4 regions of the Paenibacillus sp. FSL L8-0641 genome follow, and region 2 is predicted to be linked to each of the others. Evidence: a T-box and tRNA genes for the amino acid it is inferred to sense, from the RefSeq annotation. Region 2 holds a T-box; the other regions hold tRNA genes.
What was found. The T-box of region 2 lies ahead of leuS (leucine--tRNA ligase). A T-box ahead of a tRNA ligase gene usually reads a tRNA of that ligase, here a tRNA-Leu.
Positions count from the first base shown of each region.

Region 1: it has a tRNA-Leu gene. The T-box ahead of leuS (leucine--tRNA ligase) is inferred to sense a tRNA for this amino acid. The anticodon was not compared.
Region 3: it has a tRNA-Leu gene. The T-box ahead of leuS (leucine--tRNA ligase) is inferred to sense a tRNA for this amino acid. The anticodon was not compared.
Region 4: it has a tRNA-Leu gene. The T-box ahead of leuS (leucine--tRNA ligase) is inferred to sense a tRNA for this amino acid. The anticodon was not compared.

Region 1 is NZ_JBBOUW010000001.1:1,500,506-1,505,781, forward strand. Features, by position in the region: gene MKY16_RS06765 (helix-turn-helix domain-containing protein) at 1-252, shown strand, start outside; gene MKY16_RS06770 (helix-turn-helix domain-containing protein) at 346-729, shown strand; gene MKY16_RS06775 (hypothetical protein) at 854-1,075, opposite strand; tRNA gene MKY16_RS06780 (tRNA-Leu) at 1,418-1,500, shown strand; gene MKY16_RS06785 (glutathione peroxidase) at 1,647-2,132, opposite strand; cyclic di-AMP (ydaO/yuaA leader) riboswitch at 2,599-2,771, shown strand; gene MKY16_RS06790 (hypothetical protein) at 2,887-3,282, shown strand; gene MKY16_RS26100 (potassium-transporting ATPase subunit F) at 3,466-3,543, shown strand; gene kdpA (potassium-transporting ATPase subunit KdpA) at 3,693-5,276, shown strand, end outside.
Region 2 is NZ_JBBOUW010000001.1:3,634,925-3,640,200, forward strand. Features, by position in the region: gene comER (late competence protein ComER) at 1-741, shown strand, start outside; gene leuS (leucine--tRNA ligase) at 722-3,160, opposite strand; T-box leader at 3,222-3,479, opposite strand; gene MKY16_RS16415 (tautomerase family protein) at 3,664-4,053, shown strand; gene MKY16_RS16420 (class I SAM-dependent DNA methyltransferase) at 4,125-4,898, opposite strand; gene MKY16_RS16425 (CvfB family protein) at 4,902-5,276, opposite strand, start outside.
Region 3 is NZ_JBBOUW010000001.1:3,399,763-3,405,038, forward strand. Features, by position in the region: partial or broken gene MKY16_RS15205 (response regulator transcription factor) at 161-490, shown strand; gene MKY16_RS15210 (hypothetical protein) at 1,190-1,438, shown strand; tRNA gene MKY16_RS15215 (tRNA-Leu) at 1,705-1,790, opposite strand; gene MKY16_RS15220 (hypothetical protein) at 2,028-2,186, shown strand; gene MKY16_RS15225 (hypothetical protein) at 2,316-2,504, shown strand; gene MKY16_RS15230 (hypothetical protein) at 2,580-2,732, opposite strand; gene MKY16_RS15235 (YnfA family protein) at 2,828-3,154, opposite strand; gene MKY16_RS15240 (hypothetical protein) at 3,207-3,389, opposite strand; gene MKY16_RS15245 (hypothetical protein) at 3,743-4,021, shown strand; gene MKY16_RS15250 (glycosyl hydrolase) at 4,053-5,084, shown strand; gene MKY16_RS15255 (hypothetical protein) at 5,157-5,276, opposite strand, start outside.
Region 4 is NZ_JBBOUW010000001.1:1,938,958-1,944,233, forward strand. Features, by position in the region: gene MKY16_RS08765 (hypothetical protein) at 1-352, opposite strand, end outside; gene MKY16_RS08770 (hypothetical protein) at 650-1,165, shown strand; gene MKY16_RS08775 (GNAT family N-acetyltransferase) at 1,236-1,754, shown strand; gene MKY16_RS08780 (N-acetyltransferase) at 1,769-2,209, opposite strand; tRNA gene MKY16_RS08785 (tRNA-Leu) at 2,586-2,670, shown strand; gene MKY16_RS08790 (NAD(P)H-dependent oxidoreductase) at 2,763-3,293, opposite strand; gene MKY16_RS08795 (winged helix-turn-helix transcriptional regulator) at 3,485-3,841, shown strand; gene fabV (enoyl-ACP reductase FabV) at 4,061-5,242, shown strand.

The DNA of each region.
Region 1 (5,276 bases), 2.1 Mb from region 2:
ACGCCGGGCACGAATAAACTCATTGAAATCGCTTCTTTTTTTGATGCGAGTCTGGACTGGATTATGCTGGGTCGAGATATACAGGGTGAGGTGCTGAAGGAGTCGCAAGACCCTTATTTTTTTGACGCTTCAGGGCAACTGAATTGCCAGGGGGAACCGCTTAGTGAGGCGGAAAGAAATTTTATACTTGAGTATATTGAATTTACCCGCTTTCGTAAAGAGAAAAACCAGCGCAATTCTACTATGGGGTAATGGTTGCTTAGGATTTAATGGGGATTACTAATGAGTAAGGCTGAAAAATGAAAATTATTTCAGAAAAAGTTACTGTTTCGGAGGGGAAACATTTTGGGAGATCAAACTATTTATCAGCGCATTGAAGCTTTGATTAAAGATCGGGGAATGACCAAGAAGGCATTTTGTGAAAAGCTTAAAATCAGTTCAGGGAATCTCGGTGATTGGAGAAGGGGGAAAACAACGCCGGGTACCACTCATTTAATTCAGATTTCGGACTTTTTTAATGTATCGCTCGATTGGTTAATGAAAGGGATTAAGCCGGGAGAAGGCGTACTTCAGGAGCAGAAGGCTGCTTATTTTTTTGGAGTGATGGGGCCACTGAATTGCCAGGCAGAAGATCTTGAGACGGAAGAACAGAATTTTATTTTAGAATATGTTGAATTTGCGAAATATCGTAAGCAAAAAAGTGAGAAGGATAAAACAAAGCCGGAATGATTTTTTGGCTAAAGATTGTCTGGGTTGAAAACCCGTAAACGAACTGGAGGAGTTCGCTTTACGGGTTTATTTGGTTTCTTGGTGATATGGAATGACCTGTATGTAACTGGAATGCTTGTTGGATTTAGAGTGGCGATGCCTCCTTATAATCGTTATCGTCGATGTTCAGAATTGCAGCAACTTGTTTTCTGTACCTTTGTGCTTTGCGGGTGCCGTGAATCAGATTGGACAAGCGTGAAGGCGGAATATTGTGTGTCTCACAAAATGTTTTCTGATCCAGTCGAAGTTCGACAAGCCGTTGTTTGATGGCCCACCCGAAGGAGGTGACAGGCATTTTGTTGTTCAAAAGAAATCGCCCCTTACGGATTCTTACGGAATAATTGGTGTGTTATAATAATCATCAGTAAACATGTTAGAATTAACCATCTGAAACTATGATACACTTTTATACGTGTTTTTACAATCGTAAATACGTTATTTTGTCAAATTAATTACTTAGTTAAGTGCCAGGTGGTTCTGATAATCCGTAAGGGGGCAACATTAATGCATAGTTCAGCAAGCGGTTATCTTTATACAGGACGGTATTATTATCGCTCATATATGTAAGTTAAAATAATTATAATATTTTTGTTTACAAATAGTTGATGAGAGAGTATAATAAATCTGTTGCCTCAATACATTATGATTTGCGGTCGTGGTGGAATGGCAGACACGCTATCTTGAGGGGGTAGTGGGCGTACGCCCGTGGAGGTTCGAGTCCTCTCGACCGCATTATATGCAAGACCTAGTTAAAAAAGCATCCTGACACGGTTTACGTGAAAGGATGCTTTTTTTTGTTAAGTATTTTTCGTTATATTCTTTAGCCACGGAAGCCACGGTTGCAACAGGTCGTTTATTAACTGTGATAATGAAGAATGTCAGTTTTGCTGCAAAAGCTTCTCTATATCTCCCGCCAGCTTATCTGGAGTAGTTTGCGGTGCATAGCGCTTAAATACGTTACCTTCTCTTGTAATTAAGAATTTAGTAAAATTCCATTTGATCGCTTTGGACCCTAATACCCCCGGAGCTGTTTGGGTCAGGTAGCGAAATAAGGGGGGTGCTTGATCGCCATTGACATCTGTCTTGGCGAACATCGGAAAGGTGACACCATATTTGATCTGGCAAAACTCGGAGATCTCCTCACTGGAACCTGGCTCTTGTTTGGCAAACTGGTTGCTGGGAAATCCCAAAATTTCGAGCCCCTGTTCATGATACTGGTCATATAGCTCTTGTAGCGCTTTGTATTGGGGGGTTAACCCACATTTGCTGGCAGTGTTCACGATAAGCAGAACGTTCCCTTCAAATGTGGATAACGGAATTTGTTTCCCTTGCAGGGTTTGCGCATCATATTCATAAACGGTCATAGCATCTCTCCTCATTCAATATCCAGCAATTAAATTGTAGACAATTCAAAGAAGGGTTGCAAGTCTGGAAAAGCTGTATAAAGACCTCAGGCGCTGTAAAATCGTATTTTGCTCAAAACAGTAAATCGCACCGCAAATGGAGCGAATTAAGGTGTTTCTTCTTATAAAAGTGGGTTCAATCGGTGTTTAGCTGGTACATATAGCGTATTTTCTTCTCTTTTTACAAAAAAAGGCCAATAACGCTTTACCCTACGCCAATATTGACATGCTTGTCATTTTCAAAAAAGGATGAAAAACAGAGATTGAAGGAGCTGTGAGAGGCATAGTTGCATTGTAAGCGTTATTATTCATCTTCTATGCTCTAAAGGCCGATTTATAACCCTGCAGTTGAGCTTTACAGTCTTCCATGCGCGGGTGTATGATTCAAGACGTAATTTCAAATTAACTTGAATGAAGCAACAACGAAATGTCTACAGCGCTGAATTTTGCAGTTGCAAAAGCGGGGGAACCAATCGAGACTGTACGGCTTCGGAAGCCGTGTGTCTCATGGGGTGAATTTTCCGGTCAAGTGCCAGAAATAGGGCGACTCTCACGTCCGAATCCGACAGCTAACCTCGTAAGCGTACAGGGAGAGGCAACAAACCGCCGTGTGCAGCCATGGTTTATTTTATCATGGATATGTCAGAAGCCGGAGGAAAGCCTTTTTCCTTCGGCTTCTTTTTGTTGTCTTTTTATACCGGGAGAGGAGCTACTGATGGAAGGTCGGTTAATTATTGTCACTGCACCGAATGAAGCGGGCAGAAGTTTTGTGAAATTGCTTATTTTTAAAAAATTGGCGTTTGCAGTTCTCACGAATAGCGCCCAGGAGGAACGACAGCTCAAAAAAATGGGTGTGGAGCACATTGTCCGCATCAATACCATGCAAGCGGGAAAATGGAATTTTCCAAAAAAAGAAATTGGTAGTGTGTATTTGTTCGAGAACAGCTTGAATCTGACTTGCCGTTTCCTGCAAATATGTCGACCACTAACATCGGAATCGATCTATGTTATTACACACGGCTGTAATCCACAAGGAATTTATCGGGGATTGGGAGCGGACCATGTGATCTACACATTGAACGGAGAGGTGGGTTTTCTGCTGAACGGATAAGCACTTATGACATAGTTGTTTTATGATTTTATGATGGAATAAGAATGGCGATCTGAGGACCGATACGGAGGGTATAAACATGATGGATATATACATGCTGCTCGTCATGGCTGTGAGTTATGGAGTGATACTGCTGTTTGTACGCTGGTGTGATGCGCAGACCTCTAAAGGAGGACGAAGAGGATGATCGTTATACTCGGGCTTACAGCTATTGTGTTTATGTATTTAATCTACGCACTCCTGAACCCTGAAAAGTTCTAGTCACTTGTAGGGATAGAGCGGGCGGGAACAACAGATCTGAGCATTAAAGCATATTGGTAGCAGTTTTTCGCAAACGTGTGCACTTCATAGATGGTCTGAATCGGGTCTGTTGTTCCAAACGCAGGAGCATTTTGAAGGAGGAATAGAGGATGGAGCTGCTTCAAATTGGAATTGTGATCGTTATATTGCTGCTCTTGGTAAAGCCAATGGGTACATATATGTATCATGTATTCTCGAATGAACCGAATCGGACGGATCGGATTTTTGGCAGAACAGAAAAGCTGATTTATAAGGTAGTAGGCTTGAAGAAAGTGGAGAGCATGCGTTGGACTACGTATGTTATGAGTTTCATTGCTACGAACGCCGTGCTTGTGGCAATCAGCTACTTGCTGTTGCGTTTACAGGGAATGCTTCCCGGTAATCCGGCTGGAAACAGTAATATGGAAGCATCACTAGCTTTTAATACGGTAATCAGCTTTATGACGAATACGAATCTCCAACATTATAGCGGAGAAAGCGGGCTTACGTATCTGACACAGATGGCGTTCGTCACGATGATGATGTTCACTTCGGCTGCTTCCGGTTTTTCGGTTGCTGCGGCTTTTATGAGAGGATTGACGCGGCGCGGTGAAGGGATGGGCAATTTCTTTCAAGATTTTATTAAAGCTATTATAAGGATTTTCCTGCCGCTGGCCTTTGTGCTTACGCTGGTGCTGGTCGGATTGAAGGTACCGCAGACGCTACAGCCTACGGCGGATCTTACGACGCTGAGCGGAACACAACAGCAAATTTCTATGGGACCCATTGCTTCTCTGGAGTCCATCAAGCATTTGGGGACGAACGGGGGCGGTTATGCGGGAGCTAACTCTGCGCATCCTTTTGAGAATCCAAGTCCTTGGACGAACGTGCTGGAAATTTTGGCAATGTGGGTAATGCCGGCTTCGTTGCCGTATACCTTTGGATTGTTTGCCCGTAATCGTAAGCAGGGCTGGATTATTTTTAGCTCCATGATGGTATTGTTTCTTATTTTTCTATCCATTACGTATGTATCTGAGAAGACAGGTAATCCGTTAATCCAGACACTGGGTGTGGATGCTTCTCAGGGAAGCATGGAAGGGAAAGAGGTTCGTTTCGGTATTGGACAATCGGCTTTATTCACTGCGGTCACAACAGCGGCAACGACAGGTTCGGTCAATAATATGCATGATACACTAACCCCGCTAGGTGGCATGGCTGCTTTGGGAGAAATGATGCTAAACGTCATTTTTGGCGGCAAGGGTGTCGGGCTGATGAATATGCTGATGTATGCGATTCTGGGTGTGTTTATATGCGGACTGATGGTCGGGAGAACTCCGGAATTTATGGGAAGGAAAATTGAAGGCAAGGAAATGAAGCTGATCGCCGTTGCCATTTTGGTACATCCGTTTCTCATTCTCGCCCCAACTGCGCTTGCGTTTATGAGTCATTGGGGATATGATGCGGTCACTAACCCTGGCTATCACGGGTTGACTCAGGTGCTCTATGAATATGCGTCATCTGCCGCAAATAATGGTTCGGGGTTTGAAGGTCTTTCAGATAACAACGTATTCTGGAATGTCACAACGGGGATGGTTATGTTCTTCGGGCGATATGTATCTATGATTGCATTGTTGGCTGTGGCGGCTTCGTTGAATGCCAAAGCGCCGACTCCGGTGACGACGGGGACACTGCGCACGGACAACAAGTTATTTGGA
Region 2 (5,276 bases):
ACGCATTCCAAGGTAACCGAGCTAGCCCGTCGTTATCCAGGTTTGCATGTAGCCCAAAGCAACCGTGAAACGGCAGCGGAAAGCGATGTTCTGTTTATCTGTGTGAAGCCGCTGGAATCAAAAGCCGTAACGGATGAAATACGCAACGTCATTACAGAAGAGCAAATCGTCGTATCTATCACAAGCCCGGTGCAGATTCGTATTTTAGAGCATGCAATGAAAGCTAAAGTGTCCAAAATTATTCCCAGTATCACCCACCAAGTAGGCAGCGGAGCCTCACTATGCATCCATGGAAGCCGGATTACAGAGGAGGATCGCTTCCTTCTGGAAGAGCTTATGTCCCACATCAGCAGGCCGATTCGGGTTAAAGAATCTTATACTCGGATCACGTCGGATTTTTCGAGTTGTGGTCCTGCTTTCTTGGCCTTTTTTATGGACCAGTGGATTCAAGCCGCAGTTCAAGCTACAGGTATGGACCGCACGGAGCTATGCGCTCTGGCCGGTGAAATGATCATCGGCACTGGAAAGCTGCTCACGGAAGGCGGGATGACACCAGCCGAGTTACAGGCCAGAGTAGCGGTTCCCGGAGGTATTACCGCCGAAGCTCTCGCACTGTTGGACATCAGCCTGCATAGTGTCTTTCCCGAGCTGATACAGGTAACGCACAACAAATATGAAGAGGACATGCAAAAGATAGATGTCTCCTTCGGCTTAAAGCCAATTAACCGGCAACAATATTAACCAGCTTACCTGGAACAGCAATTACCTTGCGGATCGTTTTGCCGGCCAGTGCCTGCTGAACATTGTCCAACGACACAGCGAATGCTTCCATCGCTTTAGCATCAAGATCCTTGGCAATCGTTGCACGCTGCACAATTTTACCATTCACTTGCACAACAATTTCCACTTCGGCGTCCACCGTCCATGCTTCATCATAAGCAGGCCAAGCCGCGTAGGTAATGCTATCATTGTGCCCCAGCAGCTGCCACAATTCCTCGGCCAGATGGGGTGCAAGCGGCGACAGCATTTGCACGAAGTTTTCCATTGCTGCACGCGGCAGAAGGTCTGCTTTATATGCATCGTTGGTGAAGATCATCAGCTGGCTGATCGCTGTATTGAAGCGCAGTGCATCCAGATCTTCAGTTACTTTTTTCAGCGTTTTATGCCAAGTACGATTGAACTCATCGCTACCGCCGTCATTTGTAATTTTATCGTTCAGGCTACCATCCTCGGAAACAAACAGGCGCCATACGCGGGACAGAAAACGATGTGCTCCCTCTACCCCATTCTCATTCCATGGCTTGGTCGCTTCCAGCGGCCCCATAAACATCTCATAAATACGCAGCGTATCGGCGCCAAACGTATTGACAATATCATCAGGATTAATGACATTACCGCGTGATTTACTCATTTTTTCATTGTTGTTACCCAAAATCATACCCTGGTTGACCAGCTTATAAAAAGGCTCTTTCGTTTCCACTACGCCGATATCATACAATACCTTATGCCAGAAACGGGCATACAGCAAGTGAAGAACCGCATGTTCAGCTCCGCCAATATACAAATCAACAGGCATCCATTCACGTTGTTTCTCTTTGGATACAAGCTCTTTGTCATTTTTCGGATCAATAAAGCGCAGGTAATACCAGCAACTTCCTGCCCATTGCGGCATTGTATTCGTCTCGCGACGTGCTTTCATACCTGTCTCAGGATCAATGGTTTCCACCCAATCTGTTGCGTTCGCCAGCGGGGATTCACCTGTACCTGAAGGCTTAATATTGTCCATCTCCGGCAGTACGAGCGGAAGTTGGTCCTCAGGAACCGTTTTGATCGTTCCATCCTCCAGATGAATTACCGGAATCGGCTCGCCCCAATAGCGTTGACGGCTGAACAGCCAGTCACGCAGGCGGTAGGTGACTTTGCCGTGTCCTTTGCCCTCGGCTTCCAGCCATTCAATCATCTTCGGAATCGCTTCCTCGTTGGTAAGTCCATTCAGCGGGCCTGAATTCACGTGCGGTCCATCCTCAGTATATGGCTCATTAGCCACATCTCCACCTTGGACAACCTCAATGATATTCAATCCGAATTGCTTGGCAAATTCCCAGTCACGCGTATCGTGAGCAGGTACAGCCATAATCGCTCCAGTTCCGTAGCCTGCCAGTACATAGTCAGCAATCCAGATCGGCAGCTTTTCGCCGTTCACTGGGTTCACTGCATAAGCTCCTGTGAATACGCCTGTTTTATCCTTGGCCAGATCCGTACGCTCCAGATCGCTTTTACGAGCAGCTTGTTCACGGTACTGTTGTACAGCATCCTTTTGCTCAGGCGTAGTGATAATATCCACCAATTCCTGCTCTGGTGCCAGCACACAGTAGCTTGCGCCGAACAGTGTATCTGGGCGAGTTGTAAATACTGTGAGTTGCTCGTCATAGCCTTCAATCGGAAAACGAACCTCTGCCCCGGTAGACTTACCGATCCAGTTCCGTTGCATATCCTTAATACTCTCAGACCAATCCAGTTCCTCCAGATCATCCAGCAGACGATCCGCGTATTCCGTAATTTTCAGCATCCATTGACGCATTGGTTTACGGACGACCGGATGACCGCCACGCTCACTCTTACCGTCAATAACTTCTTCATTCGCCAGCACCGTTCCCAGCGCTGGGCACCAGTTCACAGGTACTTCAGCTACATATGCAAGGCCGCGCTTGTACAGCTGGATGAAGATCCATTGTGTCCATTTGTAATAATCAGGATCCGTCGTGCTGATTTCACGATCCCAGTCGTAGGAGAAGCCGAGCGATTTGATTTGACGGCGGAAGTTATTTACGTTTTTCACCGTAATTTCGCGTGGGTGCTCCCCTGTATCCAGCGCATGCTGCTCCGCAGGCAGACCGAAGGCGTCCCAACCCATCGGATGCAGTACGTTGTAGCCGCGCATTCTTTTATAACGTGAAACAATATCCGTAGCTGTGTAGCCCTCCGGGTGGCCTACATGCAGGCCGGCTCCAGATGGGTACGGAAACATATCCAAAGCATAAAACTTCGGTTTGCCCGGTTCTTCCCCGGTGCGGAACGTCTTGTTCTCATCCCAATATTTCTGCCATTTTGGTTCAATACTTTGCGGTTGATAGCCGTGCTTCGGCTGTGTGTCTGTCATTGTCTTTTCCTCCTCAAACGGTATGCAACAAAAAAACCTCTGCATCCCGTAGCGTGTCAGCGCTAGGGACGAGAGGTTATATTCCCGTGGTACCACCCTAGTTAGCAGAAAGCGTTCTTCGCGTTCTACTCCCTTTGCACCTGATAACGGAGGTGATCCGATGCGGGTTAATAACAGGATACAAGCACCAGTATAGGGCGTTCCTGCGTTGGACGCATATCTCCGAGGCGAGTTCACTTTGTGCTGTCAACCGGCTTGCACCACCCGCCGGCTCTCTACATGTCCAGACAAAGCTACTATTCCTCATCAGCGATTGTTTAACCGTTAATAATGGCACTATTATATTGAAAACCGCGAAAAAAGTCAAATAAGGACTACCTTTGGTGTTAAGAGCCCTCTCCATACTAATTGTTCATGACACATGCATACGAATGTTTTATAATAATTCCGAGTTAAATCGCTTCAAATTGAGATGAGTTGAGATAAGAAAGGTGAGCTGAGAAATGGCACAGATTAAAATTTACGGAATAAAAGAGACTCTAAATCCAATCAAAAAGCAACTTTCAGAGGTGATTCATTCTGCTGTGATGGATGCGCTCAAATATCCTCCTGACAAGAGGTTTCATCGTTTTTTTCCTATGGATCAGGAAGATTTTATATATGCCGATGGTCGCTCTGAGGCGTACACCATTATTGAAATCAGTATCTTTGAAGGCAGAACGATAGAAGCTAAGAAGCAACTCATTAGCCTGTTATTCCAAAGAATTAACGATCTTTTGGGTATTTCTCCACAGGATCTTGAGATTACTATATTTGAAACACCCAAACAGAACTGGGGCATTCGGGGTGTACCGGGTGATGAGCTTCAGTTGAACTATAAAGTGAATATATAAGTGCAAAAAGACGCCCTTCATGTCATCATGAAAAGCGTCTTTTTTTCCCATATTCGTTCAATGAATCTTTGCTATTTTACAGCAACATAAAACAGTCTCGCCGCGTCATCTTCTGCTTCTACCCATTCAAAATCCGCATATACCTTCACATCGCGAAAACCCGCTTTGGACAATTCTGCCTTCATCCAGTCTGGGTCATAGGCACGTTGTACATGTATTTCCTCGAAACGCTGGTATAGATCGCGTCCTTCATGTTCTGCTTTCGCAAAGATACTAAGATGATGCTCAATTTCACAACGGGGAGTGTCCAACGCACATGTCCAGATATATGAGATAGAGCGTTCGTCCAGTACGAAAGGCTGCTCTTCATCATAACGTAAAAACGTCTGGGGATGATGCACATCGAACAAAAAGGTTCCGCCAGGCTTCAGACCAGCATGCGTTCTGCGAAAAGTAGAAATGATATCTTCTTCCTCCAACAAGTAATTCAGACAATCGCAAAAAGAAATTACAGAATCCACAGGCTCGGGTAAAATCCATTCTCTCATATCCTGCTGTATCCAGCGAACGCTTCCCTCACGAAACAATCGCTGTCCCTGTGGAGTAGTTTCCATTTTGCGACGGGCTACTGCCAGCATGTCAGAGGATAAGTCGATTCCAGCCACTTCGAACCCTGAATTAACCAGGGGAATCGTAATTGAACCCGTTCCGCAGCCCAGCTCGGCCACCGTATGCGGCATCCCGTACTGATCCCAAGCCTGCCGTGCAAAGCGCAACCAGTCCGGGTACGGCATGTCCTGCATCAGCTCATCATACACATAGGCAAACTTCCGGTAAGAAGCCATTTTTTATTCCCCATTCCCGTCCTTCGGTTTCGGCATTTTCTCCACCAGGTAGGTCCAGTTTTCCTTTTGTGTAACCATTCCTTCCTTCATCAGCTTGCCCATCGCACGCTTGAAGGCGGATTTACTAATACCAAACCGTTGCTTGATAATATCGGGTGGTGTTGCATCGGAGTAAGGCATGCCGCCGCCCGGACGCTCTTTCAGAAAAGCAATCAACCGATCCGCATCCTCATCACGGCCCACTTCCTTGCGTGGCGACATTGCCAGATTGACCCGACCGTCTTCGCGAACAAGCGTGACCCGTACCTTAACCTCTTCGCCCAAGCGAAGCATCCGGTTGCGTTCTGAGGAGTGAATCATCCCAATCGCGCCAAAACC
Region 3 (5,276 bases), 240 kb from region 2:
TGACATTGACTTGGACCTGTCACATATACCGCATGACAAACTGTCAACTGTCTTATATGACGTGCTTGCTAAACTACTTTCTAACCGCAGTTACCCCACCCTCTGTCGCTTGACGGATCGGGAAGTTATATTGCATGATAGTCTGAATCATTCGGAAATTGAGATGAAGGAAGCCTTGAAACTTATTTATAATGGAGGAATCTGGATCGACCAATCGGTCGCTACGCGAGTTTTCGAAGAGATGAAGCGTCAACGTGAGCAGTTGGAGAAAATCGGTTCAAGTCAGGGAAACTACCCGTACGGGCTTACGAAACGCGAGATGGAGATTCTGGAGCATCTGTTGAGCGGACTGCGCTACAAATCGATCGCCGCCAAGCTATTTTTATCGGAGGGAACGATCCGCAATTACTGCTCGATTCTCTACTCAAAACTCGGCGTCAACAACCGCGAAGAAGCAATAGAAATGGCGCGAATGAAGAATATCGTGTAGCTGGAGAATTTCCCGATGGTACTCACGATATAGGGGGCACCTCACGAAACGGAAAAAATCGTACGCTAAGCAATGCGTTGCAGAAAAAACCGGACCCTTACAGGGGAATCCGGTTCTCGTCATAGCAGCAAGTGAAGTTGAACTATCGTGTCCCGTTACTTTAACGATGTAATCGAACTGAAGCTAAATGCATTAGATCCAAATATCATTGACTGCTGTTAATTCTGACTCAGTCTCGCCAGTGTTTACTACGCCCCTGGGCTCTACTAACATGATATGATACTCCTGGTTAGCGAAAGTTTTGTGTTCGACACCCTTGGTACAATAAACAACATCTTGGGAAATCTTTACTTGGCTATCGCGGAAATCAATGAACATCTCTTCTTCGAGCACGATAAACACCTGGTTGGTATCTTGATGAGGAGACCAATGTATTGATCTTAGATAATTTCTCATTCAGACTATTACTTTATTTTTCAGTCTAGAACTTTAGACACCTACAATAAAGACCGCAAAGGCTTAAGCCCTTACGGTCTAATTTACTTCTGGCATCCTGAGTCCATTTTCACTTTTCTTGTTTCGTTTCGTCCCCCGTCCATAGTCGTTGGTGACAAAATCCAGTATTCGGTTGACAGCACCAAAAATGGCCAGGCGGACATTACAGTTACCAAGAATGAAGCATCTAACGATTATGTAGATATGCCACAATGGTACATGGAGGAACTGGCCGTCCATGTTAAAAGCATGCGGAAATTAAGGTTTGAGACAAAGGCAAATGGGACATGGAAAGGCGGGGATCGTAACTTTGTTTTTCATTCAGGTACAGGGAAACCCTATTACCATACAACGCCGTCCCAGCAGTGGAAAAACTGGTGTGAGCGGCACAGCTTCCGTAATGTATCACTTCATGATCTCCGCCATACAAATGCAACGTATTTGCTTGGCTAGGGAGCATCTATCAAGGAGATTCAACATCGATACGACATTCCACATCTCAGGTGTCTTCAGATACCTATGCTCACATCACCAAGAAGCTTAGTCGTAAAACAACAGCACACCTAGATGTCTTCGATCCAAAAGTTCGTCCCCAATCCGTCCCCAGGAGCGAAAAAGGCGCTCACTCCCTGTGATCCTGTGATATGGAAGCGAGGATTTCAATCACTAAAAAATAAAAAACCCCTTGATAATCAAGGGATCCAAAAGAAAAACGATAGTGCCGAGGACCGGGATCGAACCGGTACGGTAGTCACCTACCGCAGGATTTTAAGTCCTGTGCGTCTGCCAATTCCGCCACCCCGGCATAATCTTAGGAACGTTACTCTTTACACTTACTTGTCTTACAAGTATCTGAGAAACACAGAAGTGTTCTCGCTATGTAAATGTCGTTCAACCGGGCACCAACATATAATACGATAATTTCATCGGATTGTAAAGTGTTTTTTTAAAAAAAATAATAAAATTTTCTTTTTGTATAACTTATGCACATTTGAATTACACTAATAAACGTCTTTCCAAACTACCAGAAGGGGTGTTACGAATGCGTGAAGGTATGATTCCAGCTGTTCTTGGAACGGTAGTATCGGCTTCAGGCGCTGTGTTGCTGAGCAGTAAGTACAAACTTGCAGCTACAGGCATTCTCGGTTTCGGACTGGCTCATGTTGTTCTGGGAGCGATTGATCTGATTGAGCATCGCTAGTTGTTTGGGAAGTGCCGGGCGGGATTTACTCCCCCCGGTTTTATTTTTATCAACGTTTAGTCTGGAGTACAAACGTTTATGTAAAGTATAGAAGCTGAATGTACCTAATAAAAGGAGCTGTGATGTGCTATGAGAGATAATAACTCTGAAAAGAATCGTACTGACGATCAAATTGAACATAAACAATCCCTGGACAAGCGCGAGCCAGGATTTAATCGCATTCCTGACACCGATGCAGATACACCTGCTGCTACTGATATGATCGATGAAGCCATAGGTCGCGGGATAGACAAGTTACGTAACGATTTCACAAAATAAAGCATGGGTAATAGGACATAGGTTTAAAGTAGCCCTTAATGCATTTGTTTTGATATGTAAAGCGATTTCGTAAAATCACTTAAAGATCAGCATGATCCAGCCAATGATCGAGATCCACAGCACGATGCTGATTAAGAGTCCACACATGATACCAAAAGAGAAATTACCTTCATTCTTTGGCATGGTACTGCCAAATTTCAATTTAAGCTTCATTTGATTCCAGTTCATAGAACCCCCTCCTTAAGTTCTATTTCGGAATATGAAGCTTGTTTTTGTAGACCTATAGTCATGTTTTTAAAAATAAAAAAGGGTTTTTCGTCCTATCACCCTGATCGCGGAAACAGGATTACAGCTATACCGACCAAACAAATCAATCCACCAATGAAATCGTACAAGTCGGGTGTCTTTTTATCAATCCACCAGCCCCATGCAATGGAAAGAACAATAAAGACACCACCATATGCTGCATATACACGCCCAAAGGAGGAAAATACCTGAAAGGTAGCAATAATTCCATACACAGCTAAAATTACTCCGCCGCAAAGTCCGACATACCATGTCTTCCCTTCCCGCAGCCACTGCCAAATCAAATATCCTCCTCCAATTTCAGCGATGCCAGCCAATATAAAAAGTAAAGCTGCCTTTAGCACCATTTCACATCCCTAATTCTTCAAATTCTTTTTGATTTTTTTGGATATCTCATTAGAGCACTCGACCTAAAATGATAATCAATGCAATCACACCAACCAGAATCAGCAGGTTGCTGACCTGACGCCATAAGCTGGGCACTCCCTCGGAGTGAAGCTTCCGCTGATTGGCATCAAAGTTCGCTTTTGCTCCTTCAGCATCTGCCGATCTAGAGAATGGTCTGTTTTCTTCATTCATAAGAGTACCTCCTTTTCAATCCACTTTAATCATACCAAACTTTTCCGTCGATTTCGCGTTGCTTTTATGTATATACTTACCACATATTTCTGATTGCATCTTCATATATGTGAAGTGTACCCCCTTATGTCAATATTTCGCTGAATATAAAGTCTGATGTCGAATCAAGGTAGAGTAGGTATTTAGACGTCTTTCATTGCAGGACGGTAGTTATGGTATAATTTAGTCAACTTGTTCAAGATCGTAACCAGTGCTCAATTGTTTACTCAACTTGCAATTAAATTCACATCCAAGAATCCACATTCCGTTTACAACCTGCATATTCTGTTTGTAAACCCAGGAGGAGGATACCGATGTCCCCAATCTTTTTAGCAAGTTTAATGATAATGGGTATATTTTTATTTCAGGCAGCCATCGTTTTCGGCATCATACATTGGATTTCGAAACGCACTCAACGTCCAGCACAAACCAAAATGTATCTCACAATGAGTTTGCTCGTTGTAATTTTAGGCTTCCTTGTATGGGACAACTGGATACACTCACAGGAATTCAATGGATGGGCCATGATTAGTCTGCTGGTGATTATTATTGGTGCCTATATACAGCTTAGAAAGCAAAAAGAAAAATACTAATCCCATTACCATGCATCAAAGGAGGAGCGCCATGAAATCTCACTCAACACGCTTTTGGTTACAGAGGGTGCTACTGCTAATGCTTGTTTTACTCTTCAGCGGCTCTCAGCAATCGTTCATTGTTGCCGATGCCGCCCCGCCAATTAATGTTCAGGCCTCTGCCAAAGCCAAGCAATTACTTGCCTACCTATCTAATGTACCGGATGGTATGCTAATTTCCGGGCAGCATGATTACTTAGAGGCACCGGATGAACAAAATAACAAGCTACAACAAATCAGCGGACAATACGCAGGGCTTCACGGCTATGAGTTTGGAGGATTAGCCAATCAGTCTCTTACGGCCCTACGAGAGCAACGTCAGCATGTTGTGAATAGTGCTATCCAATGGAGTCGGGGCGGCGGAATCGTAGCTGTTACCTTCCATCAGGCGCTACCGGGCAAACCCAAAACGTGGAAAAACGTACAAGCAAAAATTACTCAAGCTGAATTTAATCGTTACATCACGCCAGGTACCCCGCAATATAAACAACTGATCGCCGATCTGGATGAGGTGGCTCTGTCCCTTAAGACCTTACGAGACGCGGATGTACCTGTTTTATGGAGGCCCTATCATGAAATGAACGGCAACTGGTTTTGGTGGGGAGACAAGCAAAATTACGCCAAGTTGTGGAATTTAATGTATGATCGATTTACTCATGTCCATCATCTGGATAACCTGTTGTGGGTGTGGAGTCCCAATGCCCCAAACGCATATAGCACTCCTTATGATCTTTCCTTCCCAGGTATTAACCGGGTAGATATTCTTGCAGCTGATATCTATAACAATGATTACAAATCCTCTTACTACACCGAATTACTAAAGCTTGCGCAGGGCAAGCCTATGGGAATCGGAGAAAGTAATATTCTGCCGAGTGCGAAGGTGCTGCAGAACCAGCCAGCCTGGGCCTATGCCATGACATGGGGTAAGGAACTGTCGGCAACCAATTCACAAGCAGCAATCAGACATTTTATGAACCAAAATAATATCATTACACGAGACCTTCTTCATGAATCTCTGGACTGAAAGAAAAAAGCTTTCACTTCGCTCTAGAAGCAAAGTGAAAGCTTTTTTATACCAAAATCCAAATAAAGTTCTCTAACTATTCCTGATAACCTCTTCTAGATCAATATCGGCATATGCCTCTTCTCCAAGATGTACGGATACAATGGTGTAGATCCGCTTGGACAGTCTAGACATCAGCCGATCACCCGGTGC
Region 4 (5,276 bases), 1.7 Mb from region 2:
GCCTCATCCATGCTTTGGGATATATCTCTCCTTGAATATTAAATTCGTAGAATCCAGACTGAGAAGCTGTAAACTTATAATAATCGACAAAGTCATAATAGCCTGCATATCCTCCAGGGATTTTTCTTCCTAAGCTCCCATAGATATCGATTCCATCTCCTACTGTTATTTCACTGGTAATCTCATCAAACCAGTTATTAGGCTCTGTGTCGGCGTACCAAGAATTAGAAGGCTGGATAGATTCCTTTTGTAATGCGGGTACTGCTTCTTGAGCTTCTTGAGCAGATGCAACGGCGGTGGATGTGCTTAATAGAAGTGCAAGACCTAGTGTAGAAAAAACTGCCTTTTTCATTTAATCATCTCTTCCCTTCTTTTATTTTGGGATTTATACAATGGAATTTGCTAATCCCATCCAGTATTATATAGTTTATTCCAATGAATTGGAATAAAAATGTAACAATAAACAAAAATATATATATTTTTGTCACAATTATGCGTTTTTACAAATTTATCAACTAAACATCAATTAAGAGTTAGCCAACTTACTGTATACTATAAAATCCCGTCTTAATATGCTTTTGTGAAAAGGGGCATCCTATTTTAGGAGTAACACAAGCTATGTTATACTCAACAACTGGGGGTGAGAAAAATGTTCGACCCGACCGTTTTTGATAATTTAAAAGTAGCCATGGAAAATGCAGTTTATGATCTGGATAATTTGGATTCACGTATTGACATTACACAGCGGATCGACAGATTGGAAATGTCCGTGATGTCACGTGAATTTGTTGTCCAATTCAGACTGAGAGAACACCCGAGTGTGACAGCAGAGGTTCAACTAAAGGCGGATTTAAACAACTTGGCTGCGGAAATTTTGGAAATCAAAGATCAAATTCCGGGATGTCTCTTGTTGCTGAGTTTTTACATGGAAATTCGTGAAATTGAGTCACAATGCAACCGGATTGAAAATATACTGACCGAAATTTGGAAGCCCGATCTTCGACCGGTACAAACGCTTAGTCAGATTTACGGAGAGAGGACATCTACATACCAAAACAGGATTGAACTCCGATTTTCCAGACAAATTAACGAAGATCAGATGGAAGACATTCCAGAGCTGTTGGAACACATATTGCTGACGCTTATGGAATTAAACAAGGTCTAAAGGGTTAGGACCGTAATGTAAATAACATTAGTAGACCAACAAGTTAACGTTAGAGGAGTTGAAAGTATAAATGAATGAACTTGAATTCTCTCAAGTATATGCGATTATGGAGGCTTCTTTTCCTGAAACGGAATGCAGGACATTCGAGTCACAGAGGGCTCTTCTTCATCATCCGTGTTATCGTTTACTTACCAAAAAAGACGAACAAGGGCAAACAATAGCTTTTTTGGCGGGCTGGGAGTTTACAGATTTTCGGTTTGTAGAGCATATTGCCGTAGATTCGGCTATACGGGGTGGCGGGTTAGGTAAAGAGCTTATGAGCAAGTTTATTTTACAGTCCGGTAAACCGGTAGTGCTGGAAGTTGAGCCACCAGTGGATGAATGGACTCAGAGAAGAATTGGTTTTTATGAACGTTTGGGGTTTCATCTGAACCATTTTGACTATGTACAGCCCCCTTTAAGAGAAGGACAGGCTGATCTGCGGCTTCAAATTATGAGCTATCCAGGTGCGTTGGCTGAACAGGATTTTGCTCCGTGTAAAGAGATTTTATATACCGAGGTCTATGGGTTAAATAAGAAGACTATATAGCTAAAGGTACTTCATTATCGTTCATGATTTGTCCATACCATTACAAATTCTTTCTCGTCAGTTTCGGCATCCACAGATTCTGCTTGAACGGTAAATCCATTTTTAGTATAAAAGTTAAATGCTTTCGTGTTTGACTGATACACCTTTAATTGAATTTCGTCATGCTGCTTCTTCACCCAATCTAATAGCAGCTTGCCATAGCCTTTCCTTTGAGAATCAACACGTATAAACAGAGCCGCCAAGTATCCATCCAACATGGAAACGAAGCCGCCAATGCTATGATCATCTTGTATGATAACGTAGTTTTGAGCGAGAGGAAGGTACCTGTTTTCCATCTCGGTAACTTGAGATGTCCAATATTGCGGAGCAATAAAATGATGGGCTTCTATGGAAGCATCTAGCCAGATGGCTGCCAACTCGTTGAGCTCTTCCACATTTGCGGGTCTAATCGACATCGTGTCACCTCTTCACAGTACAGTATGTAATCTTATAGATGATGTTGAAATAAAAAAGACCGTCCGAGGACGGTCTTTTTACCCGTGGCGCTTAATTAAAGCTTTGATCCGTATCCCGCGCCTCCGTCAACTCTGTAAATTAGAGAATAACGGACCGGGTAAGGGATACGCTCAACATGTGATTATTGATGTTGACGCACCTCCTTTCCTGATGGACCCATTTTACCATATCTGGTTTGTGATATCCAGTGATTTTCTTATATTTACGGGAATGATTCATAGAAAATATAAGATAAAAATAGCTTGATTTTATGTTCTATGGAAGATATAATCTAAATTACCGTGATTGAAAAACATCGGTGTGAATACATAATATGCGGTCGTGGCGGAATTGGCAGACGCGCACGGTTCAGGTCCGTGTGGGCTAACCCCCCGTGGAGGTTCGAGTCCTCTCGACCGCATCATGCCTAACATTTACAGGTTCTTGGATTGGCTGGATGCCACCAAGAGCCTGTTTTTATATGGGTAAGATGCGTGTACTATTATAACTATTTTATTTATACTGAAATATATATTTGATATAATCCTTTGCACTCTGATTAATGTCTTCGTCACTTGCTTGAAACGAGGCTCCAAAGACAGCGAAATAGGGTAATGTTATGGCGCCAACATGTACTGCGCTTGCTTTAAAAGGTGCTATAACTTCATCAACAGTGAAAGAAACGGAACCAGTAGGTATGTAATTTTCTTTTTTATCGCCAATGGACATGGCTATCCCTAGCTTCTTTCGTTTTAACTTATCACCTTGTGAACCATAAGCCCATCCGTGAGTAAAAACATCATCAAACCACTTTTTTAATAAAGGTGGGTAACTATACCAATATAAAGGGAATTGAAATATGATATTACTATGTGTTTCAAGTAACTTTTGCTCTCTCAAAACATCAATGCTCCAGTTTGGATACTCTTTATAAATCTCATGAATTGTAATTTCATTGGTATACTGAAGTAATTCTTGTTTCCATCTTTGATTTACTCTGGAATCTTCAATATTCGGATGTGCTAAAATCACGAGAGTCTTCATCATAAATCACCTTTCTTACGTAACATATTTGCCTTAGTAGATGCTCTATTATTATTCTGTATGCTTTAAAAAAAGTAAATACACACAATAAAGTAAGATAGTTACTTGAAAGTGTGCATTGGACTTAGAGTGATGATATGCAATTATAGATTAGATAAACTTTGTTATTTTAGCGTTGAAAAGGTGGTACTATGAAACAATATAATTTAGGCATAGAAGCAACACTTGAGATCATCGGAGGTAAGTGGAAATCCTTAATCATATGCTTACTAATGTCTGGTAGAAAGAGGACAAGTGAATTACAGCGTAGTATTCCAGGCGTTTCTCAAAAGGTTCTTATACAGCAGCTCCGTGAACTTGAGAAGGATGGCATCATTGGCAGACATGTGTATAATCGGATGCCTCCAAAAGTGGAGTATTATATAACGGAATATGGTATAACAGCAAATGAAATAATTGATTTAATGTGTACCTGGGGAAGAGCGAATATCAAAAAAAGACAACAGCAAGGAGAAGATGTAATGTTGCTAGAAAGTGAGCCAAAATGAATAGTGGAGTGAAAGAGCGCTGTAGACTATGATGTTTACGGCGATTTTCTTTTTTTTCATAGAGTCGGTAGTTCGGGGATGTCTGTTGTCGTAGTATATGAACGGTTACCTTCAAGACTATGTTATATGTTGAGCCACAAGCTGATTTGCTATATAGTAATGACTGGACAACCATTCCATCCATATTAAATGAATGCCAAAGTAGGGGGACCATTTACAATGATTATTAAACCGAAAATTCGTGGTTTCATATGTACGACTGCACATCCTGCAGGATGTGCGGCTCATGTTAATCGTCAGATCAACTACATCAAAGACAGTACATCAATACAAGGAGCTAAAAAGGTACTTGTGATCGGAGCATCTACTGGATATGGGCTGGCTTCTCGTATTGCTGCGAGCTTTGGGCTGGGAGCGGATACCGTAGGGGTATCCTATGAACGTCCCGCATCAGAGGGGCGCACGGCTTCAGCAGGCTGGTATAATACAGTAGCCTTTGAAAGAGCGGCCAGAGCAGCTGGCTACATAGCAGAAAGCATTAATGGAGATGCTTTTTCTCATGAAATTAAGCAGGAGACATTGAAGCTGGTAAAGGAAAAGCTGGGCAAGGTAGACCTGATTGTGTATAGTGTCGCTTCACCGCGACGGACACATCCCGATACGGGTGAAACTTTTAATTCCGTTCTCAAGCCTATCGGACAGTCTTTTTCTAATAAAACAGTGAATACGAATACAGGTGTCGTATCAGAAATTACGCTGGAACCGGCTACGCAGGAGGAAATTGAGAACACCATCACGGTAATGGGTGGCGAAGATTGGTCCTTGTGGCTAAAAGCGTTGGAAGAAGCTGATCTGCTGGCTGAAGGGGTAACCACACTGGCTTACTCGTATATTGGTCCCGAAATTACGGAGGCTATCTATCGTAAAGGAACCATTGGCCAAGCTAAAAATGATTTGGAAGCTACAGCACATACTCTAACAAAGCAACTGGAACGTTATCATGGAAAAGCCTACGTTTCTGTGAATAAAGCTTTGGTTACACAATCCAGTTCGGCTATTCCAGTCGTACCATTGTATATTTCTTTGCTGTTTAAGGTCATGAAGGAAAAGGGACTGCACGAGGGATGTATTGAGCAGGCACAACGTCTGTTCGAGACGCTATACAGTGGGTCCACGGTGGAAACGGATGAAGAAGGACGCATCCGTCTGGATAACTGGGAAATGAGAGACGATGTACAGCAGGCTGTCAAAGCAGCTTGGTCCGAAATTACTACAGAAAATGTATCTGAATTGGGCGATCTCGAACAATACCGTCTGGATTTCCTCCAATTATTTGGATTCGGGTTTGATGAAATTGATTATGAATTAGATGTTAACCCAGAGGTAGACACGACTTCATAAGTGAATATGTGTAAAATAAAAACGGGTACTCTCA